Regions from separate parts of the Salinivibrio sp. AR640 genome, predicted to be linked through region 1. Evidence: predicted binding sites of a transcription regulator. Region 1 holds the regulator's gene; each other region holds the start of a gene.
What was found. The regulator MetJ, encoded in region 1, represses methionine synthesis genes. The targets are predictions, from matches to a motif close to TTAGACNTNTANANGTCTAA.
Positions count from the first base shown of each region.

Region 2: BZG75_RS06795 (MetQ/NlpA family ABC transporter substrate-binding protein) is a predicted target of MetJ. The motif match lies at 3,020-3,039, and genes of this name have one in related genera.
Region 3: metK (methionine adenosyltransferase) is a predicted target of MetJ. The motif match lies at 2,858-2,877, and genes of this name have one in related genera.
Region 4: metN (methionine ABC transporter ATP-binding protein MetN) is a predicted target of MetJ. The motif match lies at 4,327-4,346, and genes of this name have one in related genera.

Region 1 covers NZ_MUFD01000028.1:31,011-38,893, forward strand. The annotation lists gene priA (primosomal protein N') at 1-970, opposite strand, end outside; gene rpmE (50S ribosomal protein L31) at 1,191-1,406, shown strand; gene BZG75_RS12975 (malic enzyme-like NAD(P)-binding protein) at 1,662-2,906, shown strand; gene metJ (met regulon transcriptional regulator MetJ) at 3,006-3,323, opposite strand; gene metB (cystathionine gamma-synthase) at 3,510-4,670, shown strand; gene BZG75_RS12990 (bifunctional aspartate kinase/homoserine dehydrogenase II) at 4,746-7,187, shown strand; gene metF (methylenetetrahydrofolate reductase) at 7,468-7,883, shown strand, end outside.
Region 2 covers NZ_MUFD01000009.1:71,633-79,515, forward strand. The annotation lists gene sstT (serine/threonine transporter SstT) at 1-630, opposite strand, end outside; gene BZG75_RS06780 (ChrR family anti-sigma-E factor) at 937-1,641, opposite strand; gene BZG75_RS06785 (sigma-70 family RNA polymerase sigma factor) at 1,638-2,207, opposite strand; gene BZG75_RS06790 (LON peptidase substrate-binding domain-containing protein) at 2,334-2,903, opposite strand; gene BZG75_RS06795 (MetQ/NlpA family ABC transporter substrate-binding protein) at 3,058-3,855, shown strand; gene BZG75_RS06800 (multidrug effflux MFS transporter) at 4,021-5,226, shown strand; gene bioA (adenosylmethionine--8-amino-7-oxononanoate transaminase) at 5,647-6,921, opposite strand; gene bioB (biotin synthase BioB) at 7,030-7,883, shown strand, end outside.
Region 3 covers NZ_MUFD01000015.1:61,325-69,207, reverse strand. The annotation lists gene gshB (glutathione synthase) at 1-187, opposite strand, end outside; gene rsmE (16S rRNA (uracil(1498)-N(3))-methyltransferase) at 205-936, opposite strand; gene BZG75_RS09240 (SprT family zinc-dependent metalloprotease) at 1,056-1,559, opposite strand; gene metK (methionine adenosyltransferase) at 1,632-2,786, opposite strand; gene BZG75_RS09230 (LysR family transcriptional regulator) at 2,965-3,885, opposite strand; gene BZG75_RS09225 (ligand-gated channel protein) at 4,054-6,045, shown strand; gene epd (erythrose-4-phosphate dehydrogenase) at 6,242-7,249, shown strand; gene BZG75_RS09215 (phosphoglycerate kinase) at 7,318-7,883, shown strand, end outside.
Region 4 covers NZ_MUFD01000001.1:234,403-242,285, forward strand. The annotation lists gene BZG75_RS01040 (acetate kinase) at 1-52, shown strand, start outside; gene pta (phosphate acetyltransferase) at 158-2,305, shown strand; gene BZG75_RS01050 (amidohydrolase) at 2,432-3,562, shown strand; gene BZG75_RS01055 (LysE family translocator) at 3,563-4,201, opposite strand; gene metN (methionine ABC transporter ATP-binding protein MetN) at 4,465-5,499, shown strand; gene BZG75_RS01065 (methionine ABC transporter permease) at 5,489-6,175, shown strand; gene metQ (methionine ABC transporter substrate-binding lipoprotein MetQ) at 6,230-7,045, shown strand; gene BZG75_RS01075 (CNNM domain-containing protein) at 7,177-7,883, opposite strand, start outside.

The DNA.
Region 1 (7,883 bases):
GGTCATGCTCTTCGTCAATAATGATAATGCCTAAATTAGCCATCGGCGTGAACAGGGCAGACCGTGTACCAATGACGATTGCTGCTTGATTCTCGCGCGCGGCTAACCAGGCTTTTAGTCGATCGTTATCATTTAAGCCTGAATGCATCACGGTTACCGGGACATGAAAGCGGCGCTCAAACCGGCGAATGGTTTGTGGGGTGAGGCCGATTTCTGGTACCAAAATTAAGGCTTGTTCACCGCGAGCAAGCACAGGTTCGAGCACGTTTAGGTAGACCTCTGTCTTCCCTGAACCGGTGATCCCCTCGAGTAAAGCACAAGCAAAACCGTCATTGGCATTGATGGTGGCAACCGCCATCGCCTGTTCATGGTTGAGTGCCGGTTTGTCTTCGGTGACGGCAAAATGCGGTTGCCAGGCTTGAGCGTTTAGCGGTGGTGTGTAGGGGGCTATCCAACCTTTTTTGGCCAGGGTTTTTAGCACCGGTGCGCCGATGTCTTGTTCGATCAAGTCGGCATGGGTGGCAGGGCCGTGTGTGAGCAACTGCAACACCCGAGCTTGTTTAGGGGCACGGCTCAGGCCCGAGAGGGGTTGGTTTTGTCCTGACTCGGTAATTTGCCACCATTTTTGCTGTTGTAATGCCGCAGGGCGTCCTTTTCGAAGCAGGGTTGGCATCACAGCGCCCATCGCATCCCCTAGCGGATGATGATAAAAGCGGCTTGCCCAGTGGAGTAAATGATAGACGCCGGGCGTCCAAACCGGTTGGGTATCCAATACGGCATCGAGCACCTTGAGTTGGCTCGCGTCCACACTGGCGGTTGCGGATAAGCCGGTGACAATGCCAACCTTGTGCTGGCGGCCAAAGGGCACTTTTACCCGCCCACCGATGATGGGATGTTGATTCTCACCGATTCGGTAATCAAAAGTTTTCGCTAACGGGACCGGTAGGGCCACCTGAGCAAACTGTTCCATCACAACATCTTATTGACCAGAAGGGGGCTCAGTGTAACGGTTCGCCTTCGGTTGGCAAAGCCTTGTTGTACGGTGACGCGGCGTGGTGATTGCACAAAAAAGTTGCGAAACCGAGGGGGCTTGATTAGAATTGCGCGCCTTAGAAAATATTTGTTAACGACGTGTGGTGCCCGGCTTAGGATCGGGAGAGCGACACGGCCTTTAAAATGAGGTTATCCCTATGAAAGCTGGTATCCATCCAGAGTACAAAGCCGTCACAGCAAAATGCTCTTGCGGTAACGAATTTGCGTTCAGCACAACCCTAGGTAAAAACATCAACCTAGACGTGTGTGACAAATGTCACCCATTCTACACCGGTAAGCAGCGTATCCTTGATGCTGGTGGCCGTGTTGATCGCTTTAAGAAACGTTTCGGTGCCCTTAGCAGCAAAAAATAAGCAGCTATTGACCGAATATAGAGAAGGGACGCATCAGCGTCCCTTTTTTTGATCGTATCGTCCTAGTATTCGGACAACAGGTCCGAGCATCATCGCGAATACGGCGTTAGTACTGGTGGACGTTTCCCCGCTGCGTTACCATCTTTACCCTTATACAAACCTTTCCTGTGTGGTTTGTAGAGTGTCTGGCTAATATCGGTCATCCTTCCCTGCCGGTATTGGTTACCCCTTCACGATAATAACTAGGAAAACGACATGTCGGACGATAAACGCCAGCAAGCGCTGGATTATCATGCATACCCTACACCCGGAAAAATCTCTGTCGAACTCAGTAAGCCTGCTGATTCAGCGGCGGATCTTGCTCTCGCCTACAGCCCAGGCGTTGCTGAACCTGTGCGTGAAATAGCCCAAGATGCGGATGCCGTATATCGCTATACCGGTAAAGGCAATATGGTTGCGGTGATCTCAAACGGCACCGCGATTTTGGGGTTAGGGAATTTAGGGCCGATGGCGTCAAAGCCTGTCATGGAAGGCAAAGCGTTATTGTTCAAGCGTTTTGCCGGCTTGGACTCGATCGACATTGAAGTTAAACACCGCACCATCGATGAGTTTGTTGATACCGTAGCCAATATTGCTGACACCTTTGGCGGTATCAACCTTGAAGATATCAAAGCCCCAGATTGTTTTGAGATCGAAAAGCAGCTGATTGAACGCTGTGAAGTGCCTGTCTTCCATGATGATCAACATGGTACCGCGATTGTCACTGCTGCGGGGATGCTTAACGCGCTCGAGTTGCAAGGCAAAGATATTGGTGAAGCCACCATCGTGTGTCTCGGTGCGGGTGCCGCTGCGGTGGCCTGTATGGAGCTATTGATTAAATGTGGCGCCCAGCGCGAAAAGATTTACATGCTGGATCGCAAAGGGGTGATTCACACCCGTCGTGATGACATTAACAAGTATAAGCAGCTGTTTGCCAATAACACGGATAAGCGTACCCTCGAAGATGTGATTGAAGGTGCGGATCTCTTTGTTGGCGTATCAGGCCCGGATTTGCTCTCGCCTGAGGCATTAAAACTGATGGCGGATAAGCCTGTCGTGTTTGCCTGCTCAAACCCAGATCCTGAAATTAACCCAGAGGTTGCGCACCAAGTCCGGGATGATCTGATCATTGGAACGGGGCGTTCGGATTACCCGAATCAGGTGAATAACGTCTTGTGTTTCCCGTTTATTTTCCGGGGAGCATTAGATGTGCGTGCCAGTGAGATTAATGATGCGATGAAGTTGGCCGCCGTTGAAGCGATTCGTGGTTTGGCGAAAGAGCCTGTACCACAATCGGTCTTAGATGCCGCGGGCTTGTCTTCACTCAGTTTTGGCCCGGATTACATCATTCCCAAGCCGATGGATGCCCGTTTACTGCCCAAGGTAGCACGTGCCGTGGCGCTTGCGGCCGTCGAAACCGGCGTAGCCCGTATTGAGATGCCAGACAACTATATGTTGTAAAGAAAACATGTTGTAAAGAAAATATGTTGTAAGTAGAACATGTTATAAGTCGAAAACAGTGTCTTACCATAAAAAAACCGCCGATGGCGGTTTTTTTGTTTAGTATTCACTGTCGTCAAACTCAATACCCAACTCTTCCATGATCCGACGTGCCTCGGCAGGAATGCTATCGGGTTTATCCTTACGGATGTCGTCATCGGTTGGCAGAGGCTGCCCGGTATAGGCATGTAAAAATGCCTCACACAATAGCTCACTGTTGGTCGCATGACGCAGGTTATGAACCTGACGGCGAGTGCGCTCATCAGTAAGAATTTTTAATACTTTAAGTGGGATAGAGACGGTGATCTTCTTTACCTGCTCTTTCTTTTTACCATGTTCGGCATACGGATTAATGTAATCGCCGTTCCACTGCGCCATGTCTCACCTATCTTGATTATGGAATACCCAGAATGATGCTGCGGAGATTTTAGCTATATTAACCGCCACATGCAAAGGTGTTTAGACGTCTAGAAGTGTTGACGTCCCAAAAGCGCCGAGGTAAAGTAGTATGATGACGACTGGATCACGTAAACCGTGCCAGCGCAACAAGAGCAAGGATGAACCATGACAGGTAAAAAAACCGACACCATTGCCGTTCGAACAGGAATTGGCACTGACACGCAACATCATGCGGTTGTGCCGCCTTTGTATTTATCAACCAACTATCGTTTTCCTGCTTTTGGCGACGTTCCCACTTATGATTATGCCCGTGGGGGCAATCCAACTCGAGCTCAGTTAGAGCAAGCGTTAACGGAACTGGAAGGCGGAGCCGGTGCCGTGGTGACCAACTGTGGGATGGCAGCCATTAACTTGGTGTTGTCTTTACTGGATGCAGGGGATCATATTGTTGCACCGCACGACTGTTATGGTGGTACCTATCGCTTGTTAGAGTCACGCGCCAAGCAAGGGATTTGGCAGGTCAGTTTTGTCGATCAATCTGATCACCAGGCGTTAACCGCTGCGCTGGCAAAACAGCCGAAACTGGTGTTAGTTGAAACACCCTCTAATCCGCTATTGCGTGTGGTCGATATTGCTAAAATCTGCCAACAGGCCCACCAAGTGGGGGCATGGGTGGTGGTCGATAACACCTTTTTATCGCCAGCACTCCAACAGCCTTTTTCACTGGGTGCGGACATCATCGTGCATTCCACTACTAAATTTATTAATGGTCACTCTGATATTGTCGGTGGCGCTGTAGTGGCGAAGACGCCTGAATTGGCTGCAACATTAGCGTGGTGGGGCAACTGCTTGGGCGCGACAGGCAACGCCTTTGACAGTTATATGACATTGCGAGGGTTGCGTACCTTGGGCGCTCGGGTTAAACAACATCAGCAAAATACGCAAGCGGTATTAACCTATTTGCAAACAGTCCCTGCGGTGCGGCAACTCTACTATCCCGGTTTGGCGACACATCCAGGCCATGAGATTGCCGCCCGTCAGCAGTTTGGATTTGGTAGTATGCTCAGCCTCGAGCTGGACACGGACTCCGCTGGGATCGCACGTTTTATTGAAGGCTTATCTTTATTTGCGCTTGCCGAGTCGCTGGGCGGGGTAGAAAGTCTGGTCACGCATCCAGGGTCAATGACCCATCGTGCGATGAGTGATGACGCGCAAGCCGAGGCTGGCATTACCCGGACGTTGTTGCGTTTTTCTATTGGACTAGAAGACGCAGAAGACTTAGTGGCCGATTTGGCGCATGCCTTCGCCCATTTAGCTAACCAGTAAAACCGATTGCTATAGGTGTTGCTGTCATAGCACGCCGCTTTATTGATATTTATTGAGACCAAGAGAGACCTCGCCATGCACGCGCAACCGATGGACACCGCCCCCGAATCACAACGCCAATTGCATAAATTTGGTGGCAGCAGTTTAGCGAGCCCAGATTGTTATCGCCGTGTGGTCGATGTGCTGACGGCGCATGCAAAGGCGCACGACTTAATTGTGGTCTCTGCGGCGGGGAAAACGACCAATCAGCTCATTGCTTGGCTCGCTCAACTGGGCAAAGATGGCCGGTTGGCGCATGAGACCTTGCAAGGCGTCCGTGCCTTTCAGCAAGACTTGATTGAAAATCTGATCAACGGTGATCACAAACAACAGTTGGTTGATGCCTTATCTGCTGACATCGCGACGATCGCGTCGCTCGGGGAGACAGCGCTGAGCGACAGCGTACAAGCCGATGTGCAAGGGTTCGGAGAGGTTTGGTCGGCGCGTTTATTAGCTGCGCTGCTTAATCAGCAGTGTCGTCAGGCGGTGATGTTGGACTCGCGCCACTGTTTACGCGCGGAACGTGCGGCTCAACCTGAGGTCGATCGCGGCGCATCATGGCCACTGTTACGGCAGCAACTTTCTCAGCACACGCAATCTCACGTCGTTATTACGGGGTTTATGGCGCAAAATCAAGCTGGGGAAACCGTACTTTTGGGGCGTAACGGGTCAGATTATTCGGCCACGGTGCTCGGTGCGTTAGCGGGGGTCCGCCGCGTGACTATATGGAGTGATGTTGCCGGTGTATACAGCGCGGATCCACGCCATGTCGATAATGCTTGCTTGTTACCCTTAATCCGATTGGATGAAGCAGGCGAATTGGCACGCTTGGCGGCGCCCGTGCTTCATAGCCGTACTTTACAGCCTGTGGCGCAAAGTGCGACCGATCTGACCTTACGTTGTACCCAGGCCCCCGACAGTGGCTCGACCCATATAGAGCGTGTACTGGCTACCGGACGCGGGGCAAAAATCATTACATCTTTGGATGATGTGTGCCTATTGCAGTTTGATGTCGCCCGCGGGCAAGATTTTCAGGCAATTAAACAAGAGTTGAGCCGTATCCTCTCTCAGCTGAAAGTGCAACCACTGGCGACGGATTATCAAGATGATCAGTATCGTATCTTACTGGCCTTTACGGCGGAGGTCGTGGCCTCGGTCATGGCCCAGATCCAGGATGCCGGGCTATCCGCGGAGTTGAAGCTGCGCGAAGGGTTTAATATGGTTGCTGCCGTCGGAGCCGGCGTGGTCAATAATCCCGTGCACTGTCATGGTTTTTATCAGCAGCTGAAGTCACAGCCTGTAGAGTTTATCAGTGAATCTGCATCTGGACTGAGCATGGTGGCGATTTTGCGTCAGGTGCATACGCCTGCCCTTGTGGCCAGCTTACATGATGCGCTGTTCCAAGCCCAACGTCGCATTGGCTTGGTGTTGGTAGGGAAAGGAAATATTGGCGCGCGTTGGCTCAGCTTGTTTGCCGAGCAAAAATCGCACCTCGAAAAGCGTCATGGCAAGGAGGTGTCGCTGATTTCGGTGGTAGATAGTCGTAATCAATGGTTAGATTTTGCTGGCATCGATCCAATGCAGATCAGGGATGACTTTGATGACAATGGCACGCCATACTTTGATGATGAATGGTTAACACGCTTATTGAATCATCCTTATGATGATGTGGTGATTTTGGATGTCACGGCCAATACCTCACTGGCAGCTCTCTATCCGCGTCTCGCCGAGCATGGTTTTCATTTAATCTCCGCCAACAAAGAAGCCGGCGCGGCACCGGCCGAACAATACCATGCGATTCAACATGCGTTTGCGAAAACGGGGCGCCATTGGTTATATAACGCCACGGTAGGCGCTGGGCTGCCGATTAACTATGCGGTTCAAGACTTACGTGAAAGCGGTGATCATATCCTCGCACTCTCAGGGATCTTTTCCGGTACGTTATCCTGGCTTTTTTTGCAATTCACCGGCGAGGTCCCGTTCAGTGCTTTACTTGAACAGGCATGGCAGCAAGGGCTAACTGAACCTGATCCGCGTGACGATCTGTCGGGTGCCGACGTGGTGCGTAAATTAGTGATTCTCGCAAGGGAGGCGGGCCTGTCATTGGAGCCCGAGCAGGTCAAGGTTGAGTCACTGATACCGCCAGCGCTGCAATCTTTGTCGTTAGATGCGTTTCTCGATAACGCCCATCAAATGGATGCGTGTTTACAGGATCGATTGGAAATAGCGCAGCAAGATCGCGCCGTGTTGCGCTATGTGGCGCGTCTAGAAGCCAATGGTAATGCGCAGGTGAGCTTAGAAACCTTACCGAGTGAGCATCCGCTGGCGCATCTACTGCCCTGTGATAATGTGTTTGCGATTGAAAGCCAATGGTATCGTGAAAATCCATTAGTGATCCGCGGACCGGGGGCGGGGCGGGATGTCACCGCTGGGGCGATACAATCTGATCTGAATCGCTTAATTGGGCGTCTTCACTAATGTCCTTTTAGTAAACGTGATCTTCGCAAACGTGAAAGCTGTCTTACTCCACATAAGACAGCTTTTTTTATCTGAAGATCACGTTATATGACGCGCTTTTGGCTGCTGCTCTCGGTGGCTTCCTGCATGTTGACTATCTTCATAATACTATGAGTTCTTTTCATGGCTGAGATCGTTGACATTTCACCCAGATAACGACAATCTTTAGACATATGGACGTCTAAACGTATAAACCAAAAACGCACATCATCGCGAATAAAACCGGTTGCAGGGAGAGGGTATGAGCTATACGCACGCAGGCCACATTGATGCACTTAATCAGAATATTGCCGACTTAGACGGTGATATTAACGTCTCATTTGAGTTTTTTCCGCCCAGCACGCCCAGTATGGAAGAAACCCTCTGGAATTCCGTGCACCGCCTCAAAGGGCTTAAACCTAAGTTTATGTCAGTGACTTATGGCGCCAATTCTGGTGAGCGTGATCGCACCCATGACATCGTGAAAAGTATTCATGATCAAACGGGGGTCGCGGCGGCGCCCCATCTAACCTGTATCGATGCCACTGAAGATGAGCTGCGCCATATTGCCCGTGACTACTGGCAAAATGGTATTCGTGACATTGTGGCTTTGCGCGGAGACTTACCGTCGCCGGAGAAAAAGCCGACTATGTATGCGGCTGACTTGGTGCGGTTGCT
Region 2 (7,883 bases), on a different contig from region 1:
CATCAAAGCATCAAAGCCACTTTTCGCTAACGTGCTTGCTACTAAGCCAAAAATACCCAAAGGCGCAAACCGGATCACAAAGCGGACGATCATCGATACCCCCTCGGATACATCCGAGAAGACACGTTTGGTTTCGTTCGACGCATGATGAAGAGCAATACCTAAGCCAATCGCCCAAGCCAAAATACCAATATAGTTACCACTCATCAACGCGTTAACAGGGTTGTCAACGATATTGAAAAGTAGCGTACTTAATACCTGGCTAATACCCTCTGGCGGCGTAATGCTAGCATCCGTCGCAGCAAACTCGAGGGTAGTCGGGAACAAAAAACTCATGGTCACCGCGGTCAATGAAGCCGCAAGGGTGCCGATAAGATAAAGCCCAATAATGGGGCGCATGTTGGCCCGTTGGCCTTGTTTCTGGTTAGCAATGGACGCTGCCACTAAAACGAAAACCAAAATGGGTGCGACGGCCTTCAATGCGCTGACAAAAAGTTGTCCGAGCAATCCGGCTGTGCCAGCAAGCTCGGGGGATAGATAGGCTAAAACACCACCGGCAAGAATACCGATGAGTATTTGAAGTACCAGCGAGTTACCTCGACTGACACTGGCGAGTTGTGTTTGACTCATGTGACTCTCACTTCACTGTGTTTATTATCAATGGCTGTTAATGAATCGTTAGAAGTGACGAATTAAACCAGTTAAATTCACCCTATGTAAAGGGAAAATTGTTACTTTGAACTAGTTAGGTAGGACTGAAGTGGCGAGTTATGATTAATGAGAGGTTTATTTAGTGTAATTATTCTGTTATCGCTGCAGAATAAATGGTGATAATTCTAGGTCTAGCCGAGCAAATACGTGGATTTAGGCGGCCATCTAGCATAAAAAAAGGCGACCATAGCGGTCGCCGAAGGATAACAACTAGCACAGAAATTTTTAGTAAATCGCATGTCCCACGGTATTGAGCAACTTACTCACGCCTTTTGTGAAGTAGAGAGGAGCATCTGCAATGGTATAGCAAAGGCAACCTTCTTTTGTGTATGGCGTATGATGGTGACGGCTATCGAGTAAAATAAAGTCACCTGGCACATACTGACCACTTTCATCTTCAAAGGTACCGTCCAACAAAAGGGTTAACTCATAGCCCTTGTGAGTGTGCGCAGGCACTGAACCGCCTTCATCGATATGAAGAAAACTGGCTCGCGTTGCCCCTTCGTCAAGATTAAGTCGCGCACGTTGAACTTTACCAAAGGATGCCCAATTTGAATCGCCGAATCGTTGCAGCGCCCGGGGTAAGGCATATGTTTTTTCACCGACAGTGATTTGTGTTGCGCGCGCTTCAGGTTGTTCCGCGCCAGATTGCGTCAGCGCATCGGCATCGTTGGCAGCCGCTTGTTCAAAAATGGCGGATAGCATTTCATCTTCGGCATTGTGATCCCACTCATTTACCATCAACGCTTCGTCGCCGACTGTTTCTTGATCAAACGCCACTGATGCAAGCTTTTCTTCTGCAGTGGCCACGTAAGCTTGGCACTCCTGGCAAAGTTCAACATGAGCAGACAACGCAATCGCCATCGAAGTCGGCAATTTGCCAGCAGCAAAAGCATCCAGTAAATCGGTCGATGGGTGATACTTAATCATTGTTTTACCTCCAGGTGATTGCGAAGCTTTTCTAGACCTAAACGCAATCGGGACTTGACGGTGCCCAATGGCACATTTAATTGTTCTGACAACTCTTGATGAGTCAATTGCTTGAGATAAACCCCTCTAACCACCTGCTGCTGGACCGCGGGTAACTCGTCAATAAAACTGAGAAGCTCTTGGTCCATCATGTACTGAGCACCGGAATCTGTTTCGTTGTCCTGTTGCCCTGACTCGAGAATGGGCCAGATATCATCGCTAAAGTTGTCTTCGCGATTCGATTGCACCTTGCGGAGCATATCGAAGCTTAAGTTACGCATGATAGTGAATACCCATGTCGTCGCCGCGCCTTTGTCAGAATTATACAAGTGGGCTTTGCGCCATACCACTAGCATGGTTTCTTGTACTAATTCCATTGCTTGGCCGTCAGCTCTTAAATGTTTTGAACCATAAGCGCGTATCTTAGGGCCAAAAAATCGGAACAAACGTTCGAACGCTATGCGGTCGCGGTCTTCTGCAACTTTTGCTAATAATTCAGACAACTCTTCCTTCGTCACGTCAGTCATGTTGGCACGCGTGTCCCGTCTGGAAATGGTGGTCTCAGTATACATGGTTTGTGGCGCAGTCATAGTTGAGTCCTATCTGTCGTAGCCGTCCATCTCGCTTCCAATACGAGGCTTAAAACAATTGGATCACTCGACTTCTTGCTCGAGAAGCTGACTGATAAATTGCTTCGCCTCTTCTGCCGATTCTTGCGCGATAAACCATTGTTTTTGCGCGTTAGAAAGCGGCAAAATTTCTAACCAGCGTTGGCAACTCCAGGTTAAGTCTTCGAAATACGGCGCCTCATACTGCTCAGCATGATCCGGGTGGGCAGCGAAGACATTTTTAAGTCCTGCGGCAATACGCATTTTTTCTTCATTTTCTTCTTGGTCAATAAACTCGTCATGTGGCCAGTCATTCAGTGCCTGTATCTCGCCCACCCAGAGCTTGTCGGCTTCTTGCTCTGTCGATTGAATTTTTACCCGTTGACGACCTGCAATGGTAATGCCTAATAAACCATCGGGTAGTGTTTCAAAATCGACAATGTCCACCAGTGTGCCATATCGATATAAACGTTTACCTTGCATCATCGCCAGCACGAATCCCTGTTGATTCGCCGAGCATTCACGGACCAAGCGCAAATAGCGAGGTTCAAAAATGCGCAGCTTAGCTCTGCCCCCGGGTAGTAAGAACAAGGGTAGAGGAAACAGCTTCGTCATATCTACGCCTCCTTATTGATTCAACATGCCTGCCACTACGCGACTAGGGTTGGATACGATCAAGACAGAGACTGCATTACCACAATCAGGTTGACATCATTATAAGCTGTGGCATTCTGGACGTCTAAACATCTACTTTTCTAAGGGAATCGGAATGACGTTAAAGCGACCAGGATTTTGGATTGCGTCAGTGTTACTGGCGTTGATTATCAGCGGCTGCTCAGATCAGCCAGAAACGATAAAGATTGGTGCGACTGTCGGTCCCCATGCGCAAGTCGTAGAAGCGGTTGCGAAACAGGCTGAAACAGAAGGAATTCATGTCGAAGTGGTGGAATTTTCGGATTACATCTCTCCGAATGCCGGTCTGGCAGATGGCAGTCTTGATTTAAATAGTTACCAACATCAGCCGTTTCTCGATAACTTTAATCAAAACCATGATAGTGAATTGGTCTCGATTGGGCGTTCCATCCTTATGCGGATGGGGATTTACTCAGACAAAGTACAGCGCGTGGACGATTTACCCCAAGGCGCACAAATTGCGATCCCTAACGATCCGACCAACGCCGGGCGCGCTTTGCTATTACTGCAAGACGCAGGGCTGATCACCTTGGCCGATAACGTTGGCTTTCAAGCGACGCTACAAGATGTTACCGCTAATCCCAAGCAGCTCGATTTTGTCGAAGTAGAAGCGGCACAATTGCCTCGCAGCCTACAAGATGTCGATGCTGCTGCAATTACCATGAACTATGTGATGTCATCAGGGCTTAATCCAAGTGATCAAGGTATTTTCTTAGAATCGAAAGACGCACCGCTCGCGGTGATGGTCGTGGCAGCGCGGGCAGAGGATAAAGATAATCCGACCTATCAGCGTTTGTTGGCGCTATTTCAATCAGAGGCAACACGTACGTTTCTACAAAAAACCTTTGATGGCACGATCGAACCGGCTTTCTAGTTTTTAAAACCGGCCAGCGATAGCTGGCCATTGATATACATTCTCAATCATTGTTTACCATTCAGGGAGTTATTGCGTTAACATGCCTCTCAGCTTGTGGTTTTAGCATTCGCTAAAGTCACAGTTTCCTCGCTCGCCTAACACACAGAACGCATAGGAATTGAGATGCAATCGGCTACTCGTCCATTTAATTGGTCGCCCGTATTGCTGGCATGCTTAACGGTCAGTATCGGGCAATTCAGCATGGGATTGGTTTTTCCATCATTACCTTGGATCGCTCGTGATTTCAATCTCAGCATGGACGATGTCCAACTGCTTATTTCCGCTTACCTGCTCGGGTTTGGCCCGTCACAATTTATCTATGGCCCCATTTCGGATGCACTCGGACGCCGCCGCGTGCTATTAGCCGGTGTCTTGCTTTCACTGGTTGGGTTGACCGTGATGGTTACCTTTAGCGCCAGTTTTACCGGGTTGGTGATTGGCCGCTGTATTCAGGGGATGGGCACGGGGTGTTGTGCTGTCCTCTCGCGAGCCTTTACCCGTGACTCGTATTCGGGGGATCAGCTTCCTCAAGCCATGTCATACCTGATCATGGTCGCCTCATTTACGCCCATTGTGGCTCCTGTGATTGGTGGCTTTGTTAACCATAACTTAGGCTGGTTGGCGATCTTTATTTTATTGATGGTTTATACCAGCTTGGTGTGGTGCGTGCTCTTTTTCTTATTTAAAGAGAGTATGCATACGCGATCGCCATTGCCTAAGATAAAAGTGATCCTTGGTCGTTATGGCGCACTGTTAAAAACGCCCTACTTTCTTTATTTCGCCAGTATCAGCTGGTTGAACTTCACCTTGGTGATCACCACGGTGTCACTGATGCCATTTTTAATGCAAGAGCGCATCGGTATGACATCGGATCAATATGCCTTGTGGGCGCTCATTCCTACTTGCGGGTTACTGCTGGGCAGCACGCTGGTGTCGCGCATTCGGCCGCGTTTGGGTACTAAGCGTATGCTGCTAATGGCACCGGTGATGCAGCTCATCTCAGCGATATGGCTATGGTTTACCCCCATGGATCCCTTGCTGCTGATGATAGGGCAGTTTTTTATGGTGTTTGGCAACGGGATTGCGCTGCCGTGCTCCCAGTCGCAGGTGATGCAGCCTTACTCTAACCAAGCCGGCACCGTCGCTGCGCTCTCCGGTGGTGGACAGATGATCATTTCTGCGTTGATGAGTATGGCGCTATTGAGCTTGGGGGTTAGCGAAGCATGGCACCTTGGTGTGGTGGTTGGCGTCTTTGCGCTGCTCTCCGTTCATAATATCTTCCGTGGCTTCGCAGCACCGAAAGTCAACGTCGCCAATGGCACCATCTGACGGAATACAGAATACATAAAGAGCCGATGCAAGCGCGATCTGCTCTCTTCTGTACTCCGCAAGCGAAGCGCTCTGTATTCAAAAATCCTGAATATCGCGTAGGTCGGCATAAGCGCCAGCACGATGCCAATCATTATCACGATGTGTGCCGCGCGCCCGTTGCACGGCGCCATCGGACATCGGTGTTAAATTTGGCATCGATCGTGACAGGCGCCCAGGCGACATAGTGCATAGTGGTTGACATATTACCGGGGCTTGTGTCACCTACGCCAATGGCACCATCGGCGTTAAAGTACGCGTAGGTCGGCATAAGCGCCAGCACGATGCCAATCATTATCACGATGTGTGCCGCGCGCCATCCGACATCGAAGCCAAATATTGACGCCGATCGTGACAGGCGCCCTGCAACAGGCGCCCTATCTACTCACCAAAAAACTGCTTAATTGCGGTGATCATCCCTTGGGTGAGTTGGTGAAGTTGGTCGTCGCGGATGCAATAGGGTGGCATCACATACACCAGTTTACCGAACGGGCGAACCCAAATGCCTTGGGCGGTCATTAAAGGCTGAATATCGGCCAGATTCACCGGGTCGGTCAGCTCTATCACGCCAATTGCGCCAAGCACACGCACGTCCGCCACACATTCCAATGCGCGAGCAGGCGCTAAGCCAGTTTTCAGCTGTTGCTCGATGTGCGCGACGGTCTGCGGCCAATTGCTTTCCAGCAAGGTATCAATGCTGGCACAGGCCACGGCACAGGCGAGTGGGTTGCCCATAAAGGTGGGGCCGTGCATAAAACAGCCTGCATCACCGCCACAGACAGTATCGGCCACATGGCGGGTGGTTAGCGTGGCAGCTAAGGTCATGTAGCCGCCGGTCAGTGCTTTACCGACGCAGAGTATATCTGGGCTGATCCCCGCGTGGTCGCAGGCAAATAGTTTTCCAGTTCGGCCAAATCCGGTGGCAATTTCATCCACAATCAGCAGTACATCAAATTCGTCGCACAAGGCGCGCACTTGACGCAAATATTCGGGATGATAAAAGCGCATACCGCCTGCGCCTTGCACGATGGGCTCTAAGATCACCGCGGCCAGTTGGCCGTGATGGGTGGCGAGTGCGTCGCGCATCGGGTGTATGTCGTTAGGGTTCCACTCACCGTCAAAGCGGCTTTGTGGGGAGGGCACAAAATGATGCTGAGGCAGAAACCCTTTGTAGAGTTTGTGCATCGAATTATCAGGATCCGTCACCGACATGGCGGCGAACGTGTCGCCATGATAGCCATGACGCAAGGTCAAAAACTGTGCGCGTGACTCACCGCGCCCCTGCCAATATTGCATCGCTATTTTAAGCGCTACTTCTACTGATACAGATCCTGAATCGGCCAAAAACACTTGCGTGAGCGGCGCGGGTGAATGCGCGACCAAGCGCTCACAAAGCGATACCGCGGGCTGGTGGGTGAGACCGCCAAACATCACATGCGACATGTTATCAATTTGCTGATGCGCCGCGGCGTTCAAAGCAGGATGGTTGTAGCCGTGAATGGCTGCCCACCATGATGACATGCCATCAATCAGAACGGTGCCATCCTCAAGATGTAGCTCCGCGCCGCTTGCGTGTGAGACAGGTAAGCAAGGCAAAGGATCGAGCGTTGAAGTGTAGGGATGCCAGATATGTTCACGGTCAAAATGGGTGTTTATGCTCATAAATGCGTCAGGTGTAAACTAGTGTGATCTCGTTGTGTTGACAGGTTAACGTCTGTGGGTAGACTAGCCAAGCATTAAAACGACAACAACGGGGAAAACCGCGTGGAAATAAGACACAACTGGACCGCACAGGACGTGCAAGCATTGTTCGATAAACCCTTTATGGATTTGCTGTTTGACGCGCAGCAAGTGCATCGTGAATATCATCCTGCCAATCAAGTGCAAGTCAGCACGCTGTTATCGATCAAAACTGGCGCGTGTCCAGAAGATTGCAAATATTGTCCGCAAAGTGCGCGGTATCGCACCGATGTTGAAAAAGAACGCCTGATGGAAGTCGAACAGGTGCTAGAAGCGGCACACAAAGCCAAAGCCTCGGGTGCGACGCGTTTTTGTATGGGCGCTGCCTGGAAAAACCCCAAGCAACGCGATATGCCATACCTGCTCGATATGATCCAAGGAGTGAAAAGCCTAGGATTAGAAACCTGCATGACATTGGGCATGTTGGATAGCGAGCAGGCCCAAACCCTCTCTGAAGCGGGCTTAGATTACTACAACCATAATTTAGATACGTCGCCTGAGTTTTACGGCAACGTCATTACCACGCGGACCTATCAAGAGCGCCTTGATACCTTATCCAACGTGCGAGAGGCGGGGATGAAAGTCTGCTCAGGCGGGATTATCGGACTGGGCGAAAGTACCCGCGATCGCGCCGGCTTGCTGATGGAGTTGGCCAATATGCCTGCTCATCCAGAAAGCGTGCCAATCAACATGCTGGTCAAAGTAAAAGGCACACCGCTTGAGAACGTCGATGACGTCGACCCGTTCGATTTTGTCCGCATTATCGCGGTGGCGCGGATCATGATGCCCAAATCGGCGGTACGGCTGTCTGCCGGACGCGAAGACATGAACGAGCAAATGCAAACCTTGTGCTTTATGGCTGGCGCCAACTCGATATT
Region 3 (7,883 bases), on a different contig from region 1:
GATCATCCATGACACTCACTGTTTGGGTGCGAGCACTCGGTTCACCCTGCAGCATCGACATATCATTCATCGAAATAGTATGTATTTCCCAGCCGCGTTGTTGTGCCGCCAACATCATGGCAAACGTGGAGTCTTTTTTTACACTGATGGCCTCAATGGGATCCATCACTACACCTATTTTCATCATGTCTCTCCTGTTTGCCGTTAACCCAGGTCGCCAAAACGGACTTGTAGCGCGGTAATGGCTGTCAGCGCCGCCGTTTCTGTGCGTAAGACCCGAGGGCCCAATAAAATTTCTTCAAAACCACGATCACGTGTCATCGCTATTTCTTCTTCTGACAATCCGCCTTCTGGCCCAATCAGCAAACGCAGCTTAGAAGGGGCTTGAGGAAGTGTATTGAGAGAATACGGTGCGCGAGGATGAAGGTTGAGTTTCAGTCCATCAAATGCCTGTTGGCACCAAGTGTCTAGGTTGATCACGGGATTCACGGTGGGGACGATATTGCGCCCACTTTGCTCGCAGGCGCCAATGGCTATTTTTTGCCATTGTTGGCGTTTTTTCTCCAGTCGATCAGCATTGATCTTGACCCCACATCGCGCCGATAAAAGTGGCGTAATGGTATTTACCCCTAACTCAACCGATTTTTGTACGGTAAATTCCATTTTCTCACCACGAGAAATAACCTGTCCCAGTTCAAAATCTAGTGGCGATTCAACACCGACCTCTTCGCGGGCTGAGATGGTTGCGGTGACGTGTTTCTTACTGATTTGCGTCAAGGTCGCTGGGAATTGTGCCCCAGAACCATCAAAAAGCAGAATTGGTTGCTCTGCTTGCATTCTTAATACGCGGCCTAGATGATTCGCCGCTTCATCGCTTAAGGTCACCGTGCCTTGAGACGGTAAAGGCGCCGGGTGATAAATTCGAGGAATTCGCATGGTGTTCGCTTTCCATTATCAATCAGCCTCCAGTGTAACATGGCTACCGGTGGCAATAGGTGATGTGTTAATCGGGAACGTGTCAATAATATGGGGACGGTGAACGGAAAAGCAAATGGCTAATGTTTTTCGCTAACCGGCGTCAGTATCTGTTGGCACTGTTTGCACCGATAGGTTGCCTGGCCGCGCAGAACTTTATGATGACGGCGTATCGTTAAGGCCACTGGCCCACAACGGCACTGGTACGAGAAGGTTTTCCCTTGTACCGCTGTAATATCAAGCTGGTGGGTCGTGTTTGCTGGAACATGAAACAAGTTAGTCATTAGGTCGCGCCATTCCGGACCATGAGGTTTGACACGCCCATGCAGCGCGAACGTGACTAAATGACAGACTTCATGCGGGATCACTTCATGAAAAAAAGCGTCGGCGTGCTGCTGGAGCAATACCGGATTAAACCTTAATCGCCATTCTGTCGGATGCGCGGTGCCTGCGGCGCGCCCTCGTAACGTAAAGCCAATTGTTGGATAAATCAGTTGGCGATCTAGTTGTCGATTGGCACGATCAATACAGGCGTGAACCTGGTCGGTGACCGATTGTATCAAGGTGTTAGAAAGAGAAGGCATAGGTGTCGACTCACACTGCGATCAAAAAAGGGAAGCGAACGCTTCCCTTTGTAAAAAGCGAATCAGGCCAGATTAACCAAGCTTGGCAAATTCACGCAATAGGTCTGCTTTGTCGGTTTTCTCCCATGGGAAAATTTCACGACCAAAATGGCCATATGCAGCAGTTTGCTTATAAATAGGTTGCAGTAAGTCGAGCATTTCTTGTAGGCCATACGGACGTAGATCGAAGTGCTCACGAACGGCTTTAATAATCACCTCTGGCGCCACTTTTTCAGTGCCAAAGGTTTCGACCATGATAGACGTTGGCTCGGCCACACCAATGGCGTACGACAATTGAATCTCACAGCGGTCAGCAAGGCCAGCTGCGACGATGTTTTTCGCTACATAACGTGCGGCGTAGGCGGCAGAACGATCCACTTTTGATGGATCTTTGCCTGAGAATGCCCCGCCACCGTGACGGGCTGCGCCACCGTAGGTATCCACGATAATTTTACGGCCGGTTAAACCACAGTCTCCCATCGGGCCACCAATCACAAAGCGACCTGTTGGATTAATAAAGAATTTGGTCTCTTTGGTGAGCCATTCTGCAGGCAGAACCGGTTTGATAATTTCTTCCATGACCGCTTCGCGGAGATCGTCGGTTGAAATGCTGTCGCCATGCTGTGTTGACAGCACCACGGCGTCAATGCCCGCAATCTTGCCGTTGTCGTAGGCGAAAGTGACCTGGCTTTTTGCATCAGGACGTAGCCAATCTAAGGTGCCATCTTTACGCACTTGCGCTTGGCGCTCAACCAAACGGTGTGAGTAAGTAATAGGGGCTGGCATCAGTACATTGGTTTCATTGGTGGCAAAACCAAACATAATCCCTTGATCGCCCGCACCTTGATCTTTGGGATCAGCGCGGTCAACGCCTTGGTTTATATCAGGCGATTGCTTGCCAATGGTGTTCAATACTGCACAAGAATTGGCATCAAAACCCATATCGGAATGGACGTAACCAATATCGCGTACCGTTTGGCGAGTGAGCTCTTCAATATCAACCCAGGCTGAGGTCGTCACTTCCCCGCCTACCATGACCATTCCGGTCTTCACGTAGGTTTCGCAGGCAACGCGCGCTTTGGGATCTTGCTCAAGAATGGCATCCAAGACCGCATCAGAAATCTGATCGGCGATTTTATCAGGATGGCCTTCAGAGACGGACTCTGAGGTAAACAGGTGCTTAGCCATGTGACACTCTCATTGGTTATCAAGAATACCGACGATACGTAGCGAGTTGTCTCGCCGATCATCTCAGATGTTTTAACTTCTAGACGTCTATTTTATTCGCAAATACGATAAACGCAAGTCAGTTAATGCATCAGGGGGCCTCTCTAGGTATAGCAAAGGCGAGCCGTATCGTATTGTCCTAAGTAACGGCTTGAGGCGATCTTGCGGGTTGCCAGCCGGTTGGAGCCGCTTCTTGCAGCCAATGTTTGAGTGACTCGACACGCAGAGGAAGGCGGCCAGCACTGCAATAAAGATGTAATGGGACCGGCGCTGAGTGCCATTGCGCTAAACACCGTATAATTTTATCAGGGTGGTGTTTCTGATAGCCAGCTGCACTCCAAGTCGGCAGAAGTCCGACACCTTGTCCATTTGCAATCGCATCTAACTGGATCGCTATCATGTCGCAATTGAAACGGCTAGGCATGGCGCTTAAATGGTAGGTGTTATCGTGATTATGGAGCGTCAACCCTTGCCGCCGAAGGGCAAAAACATCCAGCCATGGATGGCCGTCCAAAGCGCTTGGATGCATAAAAGGGCCGTGTTGTGCCACGTAGTGTGGTGCAGCATAAATACCATATTGCCAAGTGCCTAGCTTATGAGCTCGACAGTTCATCGGCAGTATAATATCGCCCGCCCAAATAATCAGATCCGCAGACTGGATACGCGCTGGGCTGACGTCACTCGTTAATGTAATGGAAACCTTGGGGTGTTTCGCTAAAAAGGCATTTATCGATGGCCCTGCCCATCCACGCATCATGCCTGGGTGGCAAATCACGTCAATTGGCCCTTGAAGGTGATTATTTAACCCTTGGATCGCTTCTTCACTTTCCTCGACCAAATCGAGAATTTGTTGGCAGTAACGGGAGAATATCTCGCCTGCTTTGGTTAACACTAGCCGGTTTCCTTGCCGTTGTGTCAGTGACTGCCCCATATCTGTCTCGAGCTGCGCTAAACGACGACTGAGAGTTGATTTGGGCTGTCCCAGTGCTTTCGCGGCCGCCGTTAGGCTTTGATGTTGGCATAAAGCAACAAATGCACGAATAGAGGAGAAGTCCTGCATAATCGTCCTTTTTGATTCCGTTGAAAGTCCACACCTGTCGTTTGGTGACTATGACGTCGTTCTATCACTGGAACGAAGTGTTCCTGTTTTGCCACTAGTTGTTCTGACTTAGATGTGAATAATTATCATATAACAAACGATAATCATTATCACAGAATGGAGTTGATTATGTCCAGTTGTCTTCGTCCCTGCGTACTTGGGATGGTTTTAGCCGGTATCCCCTTAAGTGCCATTCATGCGGCTGAAGCGGTCGATCAAAATACTGAAACCATGGTCATCACGGCCTCAGGATTTGAGCAAGCCACAGCAAAGGCGCCAGCAAGTATCAGTGTGATTAGCCGTGACCAACTAGAAGGTCGTTATTATCGAGATGTCACGGATGCCCTAAAACGCATCCCTGGCGTGGTCGTGACAGGCGGTGGCGATACCACGGATATAAGCATTCGCGGTATGGGGTCAAAATATACCTTGATGCTGGTGGATGGAAAGCGTACCACCAGTCGAGAAACACGCCCAAACAGCGACGGACCCGGCATTGAACAAGGTTGGCTGCCGCCTTTGCAAGCGATTGAGCGTATTGAGGTGATTCGCGGGCCGATGTCGACATTGTATGGCTCTGATGCCATTGGTGGGGTAATTAACATTATTACGCGTCGTAACCAGCAAGAGTGGCACGGTAACGTGCAGCTGAGTACGTTATTACAAGAAAAACGCGCATCAGGCGATGAACAAAGTGCCAACTTTTACCTTTCTGGCGCCCTAAGCGATAAACTGGGTATGAAGGTATCGGGCCAAACGGTTCAACGTCAAGAAGACGACATTACTTTCGGTTACGAGGATAAATCTTTACGCAGCCTATCAACCTCGTTGACCTATGATGCCAGCGATTTTCAACAATGGACCCTGGACCTAGGCGCGAGCTCGCAAGAGCGCAATGGCCAAATGGGTAAAACCGTGCCGACCGATGATAGCCAGTGTCGAGGCAGTTGTGAAAACAGCAATAATGAATATCGGCGACAATCGGTAGCGCTCGGCCATGAAGGGCATTGGACGTGGGGCTGGTCAGACTCACACCTACAGCACGAGCAAAGCCGCAATAAAAGTCGTGAGATGACGATTAACAACACCGAGTTTAAAACCCGTCTGATCCGTGATTTTGACACACACACTTTGACGGTTGGCGGCTCGGTGACCCATGCCGAACTGGAAGACTTTTCCTCTAATCAAGCATCGAGCCAAACTGAAATTGACAATACTCAGGCCGCCTTGTTTGTGGAGGATGAATGGCGAGTGATTGACCCATTTAGCGTGACGCTAGGCTTACGCGTTGATCATGATGAAAACTATGATTATCACGCCAGTCCACGCCTGTATGGTGTTTATCAGCTCACCGATAGCTGGATAGTGAAGGGTGGGGTCGCGACCGGATTCCGTTCACCACAACTGCGAGAAATTGCGCCGAATTGGGCGCAAGTGAGTCGTGGCGGTAATATCTATGGTAACGCCGACCTGGAACCTGAAACGTCTGTGAACTCAGAAGTGAGTATTAACTATCAAGGCGACACCGGAGTCAGTGGCTCGTTAACAGTATTCCATAATGACTTTAAAGATAAGATCACCCGTGTGACTTGTCCCGCGTCAACTTGTCCACCTACTGTCTATACAGGCAAAGACCAAGACGATAAGAAAGTGACAAAAACTAAACCGTCCACTACTCGGATTAACGTTGATGAAGCGGTTACTCAGGGGGTTGAAGCGAGCATATTCGTGCCTGTCATGGAGACGCTCGATGTAAGCGCCAGTTATACCTACACCGATTCGGAGCAAAAGACCGGTGCGTATAAAGGTCAACCTCTGAATCAAATTCCTCAGCAGCTCGCGTATGGCGAAGTAAACTGGCAAGCCACCGAGCGGTTGAGCCCTTGGGTCAGCGCGACCTACCGTGGCGAAGAAATGGATCCTGTCAAAGGCCCATCCTCTCGAAGCAATATAGAGCCGAGCTACACCTTGGTAGACGCTGGGATGAACTATCAGCTCAGCGACGCCATTGAGCTTCAAGGTGCGGTTTATAATCTATTAGACAAAGAACGTGACTATGAGGATTACGGCTATATCAGTGATGAGCGCCGATATTGGTTAGGCATGAATATCAGCTTCTAAGTCACAATAAAGGATGGTCTTGCTGCATCGATTGAAGCCGCCATCACACTGCCACGCCCGTCTCGGACTTTCACCGGACGGGCGTTTTTTTTACTACGCTTTGTTCTCAACTCGCGTGAGAAGACTCACACAATACGTGCGTCTTTTACGTGCTTGAGATACACTGTGTACCATCGTCAAACAAGCACCGATGGACATGGCACTCAGAGTCGCAATTAATGGATTTGGCCGCATAGGGCGCAGCGTATTGCGTGCCCTGTACGAGAGCGGTAAGCACGATCGCATTCAAGTGGTGGCGATTAATGAACTCGCCGAGCCGGAAGCGATGGCGCATCTGCTCCAGTATGACTCGAGCCACGGTCGATTCGGCTGGCCTGTTTCTTACAATCAAGAACATTTGTTTGTCGCCACCGACAGCATTCGCCTTCTTCACTTACCGGAATTACAACTGTTACCTTGGCGTGATCTTGATGTCGATATTGTCTTAGACTGTACGGGCAAATTTGGTACCCGTGAAGACGGCGAAGCACACATTGCCGCTGGCGCTAAAAAAGTCTTGTTTTCACACCCTGCGAGCCAAGATGTCGACCGAACCGTGATATATGGCGTCAATCACGAGGCATTGACGACAGACGATCGTATCGTCTCCAATGGATCTTGTACCACAAACTGCATTGTGCCGGTGATTAAAGCGCTGGATGAGCACTTTGGTATTGAGTCTGGCACCATCACCACCATTCACTCTTCAATGAATGATCAGCAGGTGATCGATGCCTACCATTCCGATCTTCGTCGTACACGCACGGCTAGCCAGTCTATCATTCCTGTCGATACCAAATTGCATGTTGGGATCGGTAGGATTTTTCCGAAATTTTCTGACAAGTTCGAAGCGATTTCTGTGCGTGTGCCGACGATAAACGTGACAGCTATGGATTTAAGTGTCACTGTACGTACTAAAGTGAAAGTTAATGACGTAAATCAAGCTCTGCAAACCGCATCTCGATGTACATTAGACGGTATACTGGATTATACCGAAGCGCCCTTGGTGTCGATAGACTTCAACCACGACTCACACAGTGCCATTGTCGATGGGTCGCAAACGCGGGTGAGTAATCATCAGCTGATAAAAACGTTGGTTTGGTGCGACAACGAGTGGGGCTTTGCCAACCGAATGTTGGATACCACCTTGGCGATGGCGCAATGAGTGCGCTAACGCAAGGGGGTCGCCCTGATTAAGTCAGTTTCAATTTGCAACCTTATAGAGAGGACCCTATGTCTGTAATTAAGATGACCGACTTAGATCTTGCCGGAAAGCGTGTCTTTATCCGTGCGGATCTGAACGTGCCGGTAAAAGACGGTAAAGTTACCTCTGACGCACGTATTTTGGCGTCATTGCCTACCATCAAACACTGCTTGGAAGCCGGCGCGAAAGTGATGGTGACCTCTCACTTGGGGCGTCCTGAAGAAGGACAACCTGAAGACCAATACTCACTGCAACCTGTCGTGAACTATCTTGACGACGCGCTAGACTGCAACGTTAGCCTGGCTAAAGATTACTTAGACGGTCTTGAACTGAACGCCGGTGAGCTCGTCGTGCTAGAAAACGTTCGCTTTAATAAAGGCGAGAAGAAGAACGACGAAGCACTGTCTAAAAAGTACGCCGCACTGTGCGATATTTTTGTGATGGACGCCTTTGGTACTGCGCACCGCGCGCAAGCATCAACCCATGGTGTGGGCACGCATGCACCGATCGCATGTGCCGGACCATTACTGGCGAACGAACTCGACGCGCTTGGTAAAGCAATGGATAACCCTGCTCGTCCAATGGTGGCGATTGT
Region 4 (7,883 bases), on a different contig from region 1:
CAACGAAGAGTTGGTGATTGCGCAAGACACTGCGCGCCTAACTGGCCTGTAAGACCATTTCCAACGGCTGATTCCACTCAGCCGTTTTTGTATTCGTGCCGGACCATCCGGCACGCCAACCAGATAGTAAGAGGAAGTCAACGTGTCCCGTACTATTATGCTAATTCCAATCGGCTCCGGCGTCGGCCTGACAAGTGTCAGCCTTGGCGTCATGCGAGCGATGGAGCGTAAAGGCGTCCGCGTCTCATTTTTTAAACCGATTGCTCAGCCACATCACGGTAGCGACACTGACGTCACCGATCTGACGACGGAAATCATTCACGCCAACAGTGATATGAGAGTCGCCGAATCGATGTCAATGAACCAAGCCGAAAACCTGCTGCGCTCGGATCAAGAAGATGTGCTGCTCGAAGAAGTGCTCGCGCGCTTTACTCGTGCCACTGAAAACGCAGAAGTTGCGCTCGTCGAAGGCTTGGTCACCACACGTAACCACCCCTTCGCGAACCAGATCAACTACGAGATCGCGAAAACACTGGATGCAGAAATCGTGTTTGTGACCACCCCAGGCACTGACAACCCTGCCCAGCTTAAAGAGCGTATCGAGTTTGCCTGCACCAACTTTGGTGGCAGCAAAAACGGCAACATTTCAGGTGTGATCATCAACAAGCTTAACGCGCCTGTTGATGATGCAGGTCGTACGCGCCCTGACCTGTCAGAAATCTTTGACGAAGCGGACGGCGCACGTCCAACTAACGTTGAAGTGATGCAGATTTTCAACTCCAGCCCAATCCGTGTACTGGGTTGTGTGCCATGGAAAATCGACCTGATCGCGACCCGTGCTAGCGATATGGCCAAGCACTTGAACGCCACCATTATCAACGAAGGCGAAATTCACTCACGTCGCATCAAGAGCATTACCTTCTGTGCGCGTTCAATCCCTAATATGGTTGAACACTTCCGCCCAGGCTCCTTGCTCGTGACTTCGGCTGACCGCCCTGACGTGATCGTCGCCGCGTGTCTAGCTGCGATGAACGGCGTAGAAATCGGTGCCTTGTTGCTGACAGGTGGTTATGCCATCCCTGATCAGTTAAAAGCCCTGTGTGACCGCGCGTTTGAAACCGGCCTTCCGGTATTTACCACTGCAGGTAACACCTGGCAGACGTCGCTCAATCTGCAAAGCTTTAGCCTTGAAGTGCCGGCTGACGATAAAGCCCGTGTTGAGTTTGTGAACGACCACGTTGCTGGCCACATTGATGGCAACTGGATTGAATCACTCAGCTCAGGGTCGAACCGCGAACGTCGCCTCAGTCCACCCGCATTCCGTTATCAGCTGACCGAGTTTGCACGTCGAGCCGCTAAGCGCATTGTGCTACCCGAAGGTGACGAGCCACGCACCATCAAGGCCGCCGCTATCTGTGCCGAGCGTAAAATTGCCGAGTGTGTGCTTTTGGGTAACCCAGAAGAAATCAAACGCGTTGCCGATCAGCAAGGTGTCACCTTGGGCGCTGGCGTCGAAATTATCGATCCGGTAAAAGCACGCGATAAATACGTGGCACGCTTGGTCGAGCTGCGTAAGAGCAAAGGTATTACCGAGGTCATTGCCCAAGAGCACCTCGAAGATACCGTGGTACTGGGTACCATGATGCTAGAAGCAAACGAAGTGGATGGACTAGTATCGGGCGCGGTTCACACCACCGCTAACACCATCCGTCCACCGCTGCAAATCATCAAAACCGCACCGAATGCTTCTTTGGTCTCATCAGTATTCTTTATGCTGCTGCCTGAGCAAGTGCTGGTATACGGTGACTGTGCGATTAACCCGGATCCAAATGCTGAACAACTGGCTGAAATCGCGATCCAATCTGCCGATTCTGCCGCGGCATTCGGTATTGAACCTCGCGTAGCGATGATCTCTTACTCGACCGGTAGCTCAGGCAAAGGGGCAGACGTGGATAAAGTCCGCGAAGCCACCCGTCTTGCCCAAGAGAAGCGTCCTGATCTGATCATCGATGGCCCACTGCAGTACGACGCCGCTATCATGGAAAATGTCGCGAAATCAAAAGCGCCAGATTCGCCTGTTGCCGGTAAAGCCACCGTGTTCGTCTTCCCAGACTTGAACACAGGTAATACCACATACAAAGCAGTACAGCGTTCTGCTGAGCTGGTCTCTATCGGTCCAATGCTGCAAGGCATGCGTAAGCCAGTGAACGATCTGTCACGTGGCGCCTTGGTTGACGATATTGTCTATACCGTGGCACTGACAGCGATTCAGGCTAAGCAAGCCGAAGACAACGGCCAAGCGTAACCCACGCTCAGCCCAGAAAGAGCAAAAGCCAGCACATGTTGCTGGCTTTTTTTTGCGTTTAACTTCACAACGTGACGCCCCAAAGCGATCTAGCATAGCCTTTCCATCCTTGTTTTGGAGTCGATGATGGCGATTGATTTTGATCCCTTAGCGTTTAGGCATGCCCTGCACCAATACCCTGAACTGTCGAATCACGAAGCGCAAAGTGCGCGCACCATTGCTGCCCAACTGCGCGACTTTGGTCTCACCCCCCATACCGACGTGGGCGGTCACGGTATTGTGGTAGACATTGCAGGTCGCGAGCCAGGGCCAACCACCTTGTTACGCGCCGACTTTGATGCGTTACCCATTCACGAACACACCCAACTTGATTATGCATCCTGTCACGATGGCATCATGCATGCCTGCGGTCACGATGGCCATGCTGCCGCCTTGCTTGCCGTCGCTGCCGAGCTATGCCAAACACCCCCTAAACAGGGGACTGTCATTCTCGCTTTTCAGCCTGCTGAAGAAACCGGCGAAGGTGCGGCACGTCTGTGTGCCGATCCGCTTTTAGTAACCCGCCACATCGACAATGTTTATGCCTTTCATAATCTGCCAGGCTTTGCCCAACATCAGATAGTGGTGCGCCCAAGCACCTTTGCCTGCGCCTCAACCGGTGTTGCGATTCGGTTGCACGGCAAAACCTCCCATGCCGCTTACCCAGAGCGCGGGGTCAGCCCGGCAAACGCCATGAGTGACGTGATGCGTATGCTTACACAACTTCCTGACGCTTATCCTTCCACGTTCAGCTTAGTGACGCTAGTTCACGCCCAACTTGGCGACCCCGCGTTTGGCGTTGCGCCCGGCGAGGCCACCGTAATGGCGACCCTACGCAGCGACGACAACGCCACGTTTCATGCCATGCAAACCCGGTTAGTCGATCACGTAAACGCTATCGCCGACCGAGCAAAATTAACCGTGGATCTAAGTTGGCACGAGCCGTTTATTGCCGCCGAAAACAGCACAGCGCATAACCAAACCGTGGTCAACGCGGCGCAATCGCTGGGGTTAGAGGTTCACTGGCTTAAGGAGCCTATGCGTTGGTCAGAAGATGTCGCCGAATTTCTCGCCCGCTGGCCCGGCGCATTATTTGGCATTGGCAGCGGCGAGTACCACCCACAGCTGCACAACCCTGACTATGACTTCCCGGATGCGATTTTAGCGACCGCCAAAGCACTATTTTGCAGAGTGATTACACACCATCACGGCCGTTAATTACCCCAACGCCAGCCAAAAGCCGACGCCGATCATCAAGGTGCCGGCGATTCGGTTCAGCAATTGCACATTACCCTTTTGCTGCAAAAACTGACGTAAGGTGCGCCCACCGCTGGCATACAACATTAAACAACTGAATTCCGTGCAAAGAATGATCAACACCAGCACGCTCAGCTGGCTGGGCAATGAGATCGCAGGGTTAATAAACGGCGGCAACAGTGAGATCATAAAGGCCCAGCCTTTCGGGTTGGCTATCGCAGTGACAAAACCTTGTGCCGCCAACGATAACGCAGAGATATCATTCGGCGCCGACGTCTCTTCCTTTGGGATTGCCATTTTGCCACGCGATCGCCACATTTGTACGCCGAGATACGCCAGATACGCGCCCCCCACATACTTAAACACCTGAAACACGCTAGGATAGTTCAGCATCACGGCCGCCACCCCTACCACTGACGCAATCGCCACAAGGCCGACGCCAATGAGCTCGCCCCACATCATATGTAGGCTACGCTTAACTCCGATAGTCATCCCCAGGGTCATGGATAGTGTCATACACATTCCCGGTGTGATTGACACAAAAAAGAAGGTGGGAATAAATAGCGTCAACATCGTGGTATCAATCAAGGCAGTTGGCATATCACTTAATCAGAACAAAGGGTTAGAAAGGCTATTAGTGAACACGCTTTAGTCGATGAGATCAAGCATGCTTGAGATCTCGTTGACTGTTTTATTTATAACCAACTGATTAGCCTTATTGCCATTTAGACGTCCAGAAGTAAAAATATCCATTGACTTCATTTTACCTAACTCATAGCATCAATAACCAGAACGACAGCAAGAGCGCGGGATAGACCGCTGAGTCAGTCGGCTGTGATCAAATTTATCGCCAAGGACATGTGATGATTGAGATATCCAAACTCAACAAGGTATTCGAACTCGGGGAGCGCCGAATTCATGCCCTTAACGACATCAACTTATTTATCCCGAAAGGAAAAGTATTTGGTGTGATCGGTGCCTCTGGTGCCGGCAAAAGTACGCTGATCCGAATGGTTAACCTGCTCGAGCGCCCAACCAGCGGCACGGTAAAGGTAGGAGGCGTTAACCTCACCGCGTTATCCAATCGCGATCTAACCCAAGCTCGCCGTCAAATCGGGATGATTTTCCAACACTTTAACCTACTGTCATCGCGATCGGTCTTCGACAACATCGCTCTACCGCTTGAACTGAGCGGCGCGAGCAGTGACGCGATCGAAACCCGAGTCACCGAGTTACTCGATTTAGTTGGTTTAGCCGATAAGCGTCATGTCTATCCGGCTAGCCTCAGTGGCGGACAAAAACAACGTGTCGCGATTGCCCGCGCACTGGCGCCAAGCCCAGACGTATTATTGTGTGATGAAGCCACTAGCGCACTGGATCCTGCTACGACACAATCGATTTTGTCACTGCTACAAACCATTAATGAAAAGCTCAACCTGACCATTTTATTGATCACCCACGAAATGGACGTGGTGAAGCGCATTTGTCACGACGTTGCCATTATTGGTGACGGTGAATTGGTCGAATCTGGCCCAGTGGGCGACATTTTTGCCCATCCAAAATCCGACTTAGCGAAACAATTTATCCGCTCAACCTTGGATTTATCGGTGCCTTATGACTATGCCCAACGCTTAAAAGAAACCTACTTTGACGGCAGCTACCCCTTGGTGCGCCTAGAATTTACCGGCGCTACCGTGGATGATCCATTGATCAGTCAAATATCAAGGCTGTTTGATATCGACATCAGCATTTTAAGCTCTGATATCGACTACGCTGGCGGCGTCAAATTCGGCTTATTACTGGCAGAGATTATGGGCCCGAAAAAAGCGGTCGAAGACGCCATCCACTATCTCAACCAGCACCATGTCAACACGGAGGTACTTGGCTATGTTGATTGATCAACTTATAAATTGGGTCAACGAAAACAACGCCCTGCTTAACTTGCTTGCCGAAGCCACAGGTCAAACTCTGTATATGGTCTTTGCCTCCGGCCTGATAGGCTTTGCCATTGGGATCCCATTAGGTGTGATGCTACACGTCACCAAAAAAGGGGGGCTGCTAGCGCAACCCAAGTTTAATCAAGCGCTCGGCGCGGTGGTGAATATTGGTCGCTCGATCCCCTTTATTATCTTGTTGGTTGCGATTATTCCCTTTACCCGCCTGCTCGTCGGCACCTCGATTGGAACAGCGGCAGCAATTGTCCCGCTGACAGTGGGCGCCATCCCTTTCGTTGCACGTCTGGTCGAAGCGGCGCTTTTAGAGCTGCCACCGGGACTAGAAGAAGCAGCCAAAGCCATGGGCGCTACCCCATTGCAAATTATCTATAAAGTACTCGTACCCGAAGCGCTACCTGGCATTATTAATGGCGCAACCATTACCTTGGTCACCCTCGTCAGCTACTCTGCTATGGCTGGAGCCGTGGGCGGTGGCGGCCTAGGCGATGTCGGTATCCGCTACGGCTACCAGCGCTTTGATACCACGGTTATGCTGATCACCGTTGTCATGCTAGTCGTGCTGGTACAAGCCATACAATCTTTAGGCGATTACTTGGTACGCCGAACCGATCACCGATAATAAGACACAACACTTACCGTAAACGACGGACAATTTTATCAAGGGAGACAGACAATGAAGACCACCATTAAAACACTTTTAACCACCTTAGGCCTCGCCTCCACACTCCTACTCACTGGGTGCGGAGAAAAAGAGCAAGCCGCTAGCGATGCCAACAGCATCACCGTGGGCGTGATGGCAGGCGAAGAAGCACAAGTGGCCGAGCACGCAGTAAAAGAAGCCAAGAAGTTAGGCCTCGACGTTGAGCTGATCACCTTTACCGATTATGTGTCGCCCAACGCGGCACTCGACGATGGATCGGTTGATGTGAATGCTTTTCAGCACAAGCCTTACTTAGATGCGCAAATCAAAGATCGCGGCTACGAGTTTGCGATTGCTGGCAACACCTTTGTGTATCCGATTGCGGCCTATTCTTATAAGTTAGATAGCGTGGCCGATCTCCCAGAAGACGGGCAAATTGCCGTGCCGAATAACCCTGCTAGCCTAGGCCGTTCATTACTACTGCTTGAGCAGCAAGGCATCCTAAAACTCAAAGAAGGTGCTGGCATCAGCGCTACCAAGCTCGATATCGTTGAAAACCCGAAAAACATTGAAATTATTGAACTGGAAGGCCCACAACTGCCTCGCTCACTGGAAGACGTGGATATTGCCATCATCAACAATACCTTTGCCGCTGGCATCGGCCTAACCCCAAGCAAAGACGGCCTGTTTGTTGAAGGGAAGGACTCTCCTTACGTGAACCTGATTGTAGCCCGCAAAGGCAACGTAGACGCAGAAAACGTCAAGACGTTTGTTAAAGCTTACCAAACTGACGCGGTTTACAACGCGGCGATGGAAATCTTTGACGGGGCGGTGGTGAAAGGCTGGTAAGCCAACCGCTCGAAAAACATCAGCGCCCCGGTGGAGGCATCAAATCTCGTCACCATCGTTCGCAATAGAAACGATAGCAATAGAAACGCCACAATCACTTGTGGCGTTTTTTAATCATGGCGCACTGTCTTTTAACTTGCTGCCGTGACGGGAAGCACGCGTTTTAAAATATCCGCAAGCGTCACCACGCCAATCATTTCCCCCTCTTTACTCACCACCGCAAGCTGAACGCTGGCCTCACGCATGCGCGCTAGCGCTTCGTAGATGGGGGTGTTGGCATCCAAAACATAGGCATTGCGAGCGACATCGCGTGCGAGTCGGTCTGCCGGTTCGAGTAGCGTATCCCGGACGTGAACCACCAATGGCTTAAGCCCTTTGTTACCAAACACCAAAATACGCAGATGCCCTGACGACACGGCGACAGCGCGCACCTCTGCGACCGTTGCATGTTTATCAACATGTGCCATCACCTGTCCCTGGGTAACCAAGGTTTCGATCGCAATCGAACTCAGATCGATCAACCCCGATAATTGTCGTTGAATCGCTGGTTGCAAGGTGCCGACTTTGCCCGAGTGTTCAACCAATTGACGAATGGTTTGAATATCTTGTCCCCCTACCGCGGCGCTTTCTACTGGCTCAACCCCTGAGGCTTTCACCAAGCGATTGGCAATACGGTTGACCCAGCGAAGTAACGGACGTAACGGCCACACATAAGCACGCGAGACAACACCGATTGCCAGTGCTGACTTTTCTGGATGAGCAATCGACCAAGATTTCGGTGCCATCTCACCCACGACGAGGTGCAAAAATGTCACCACGAACAGCGCAAACCCGAAGG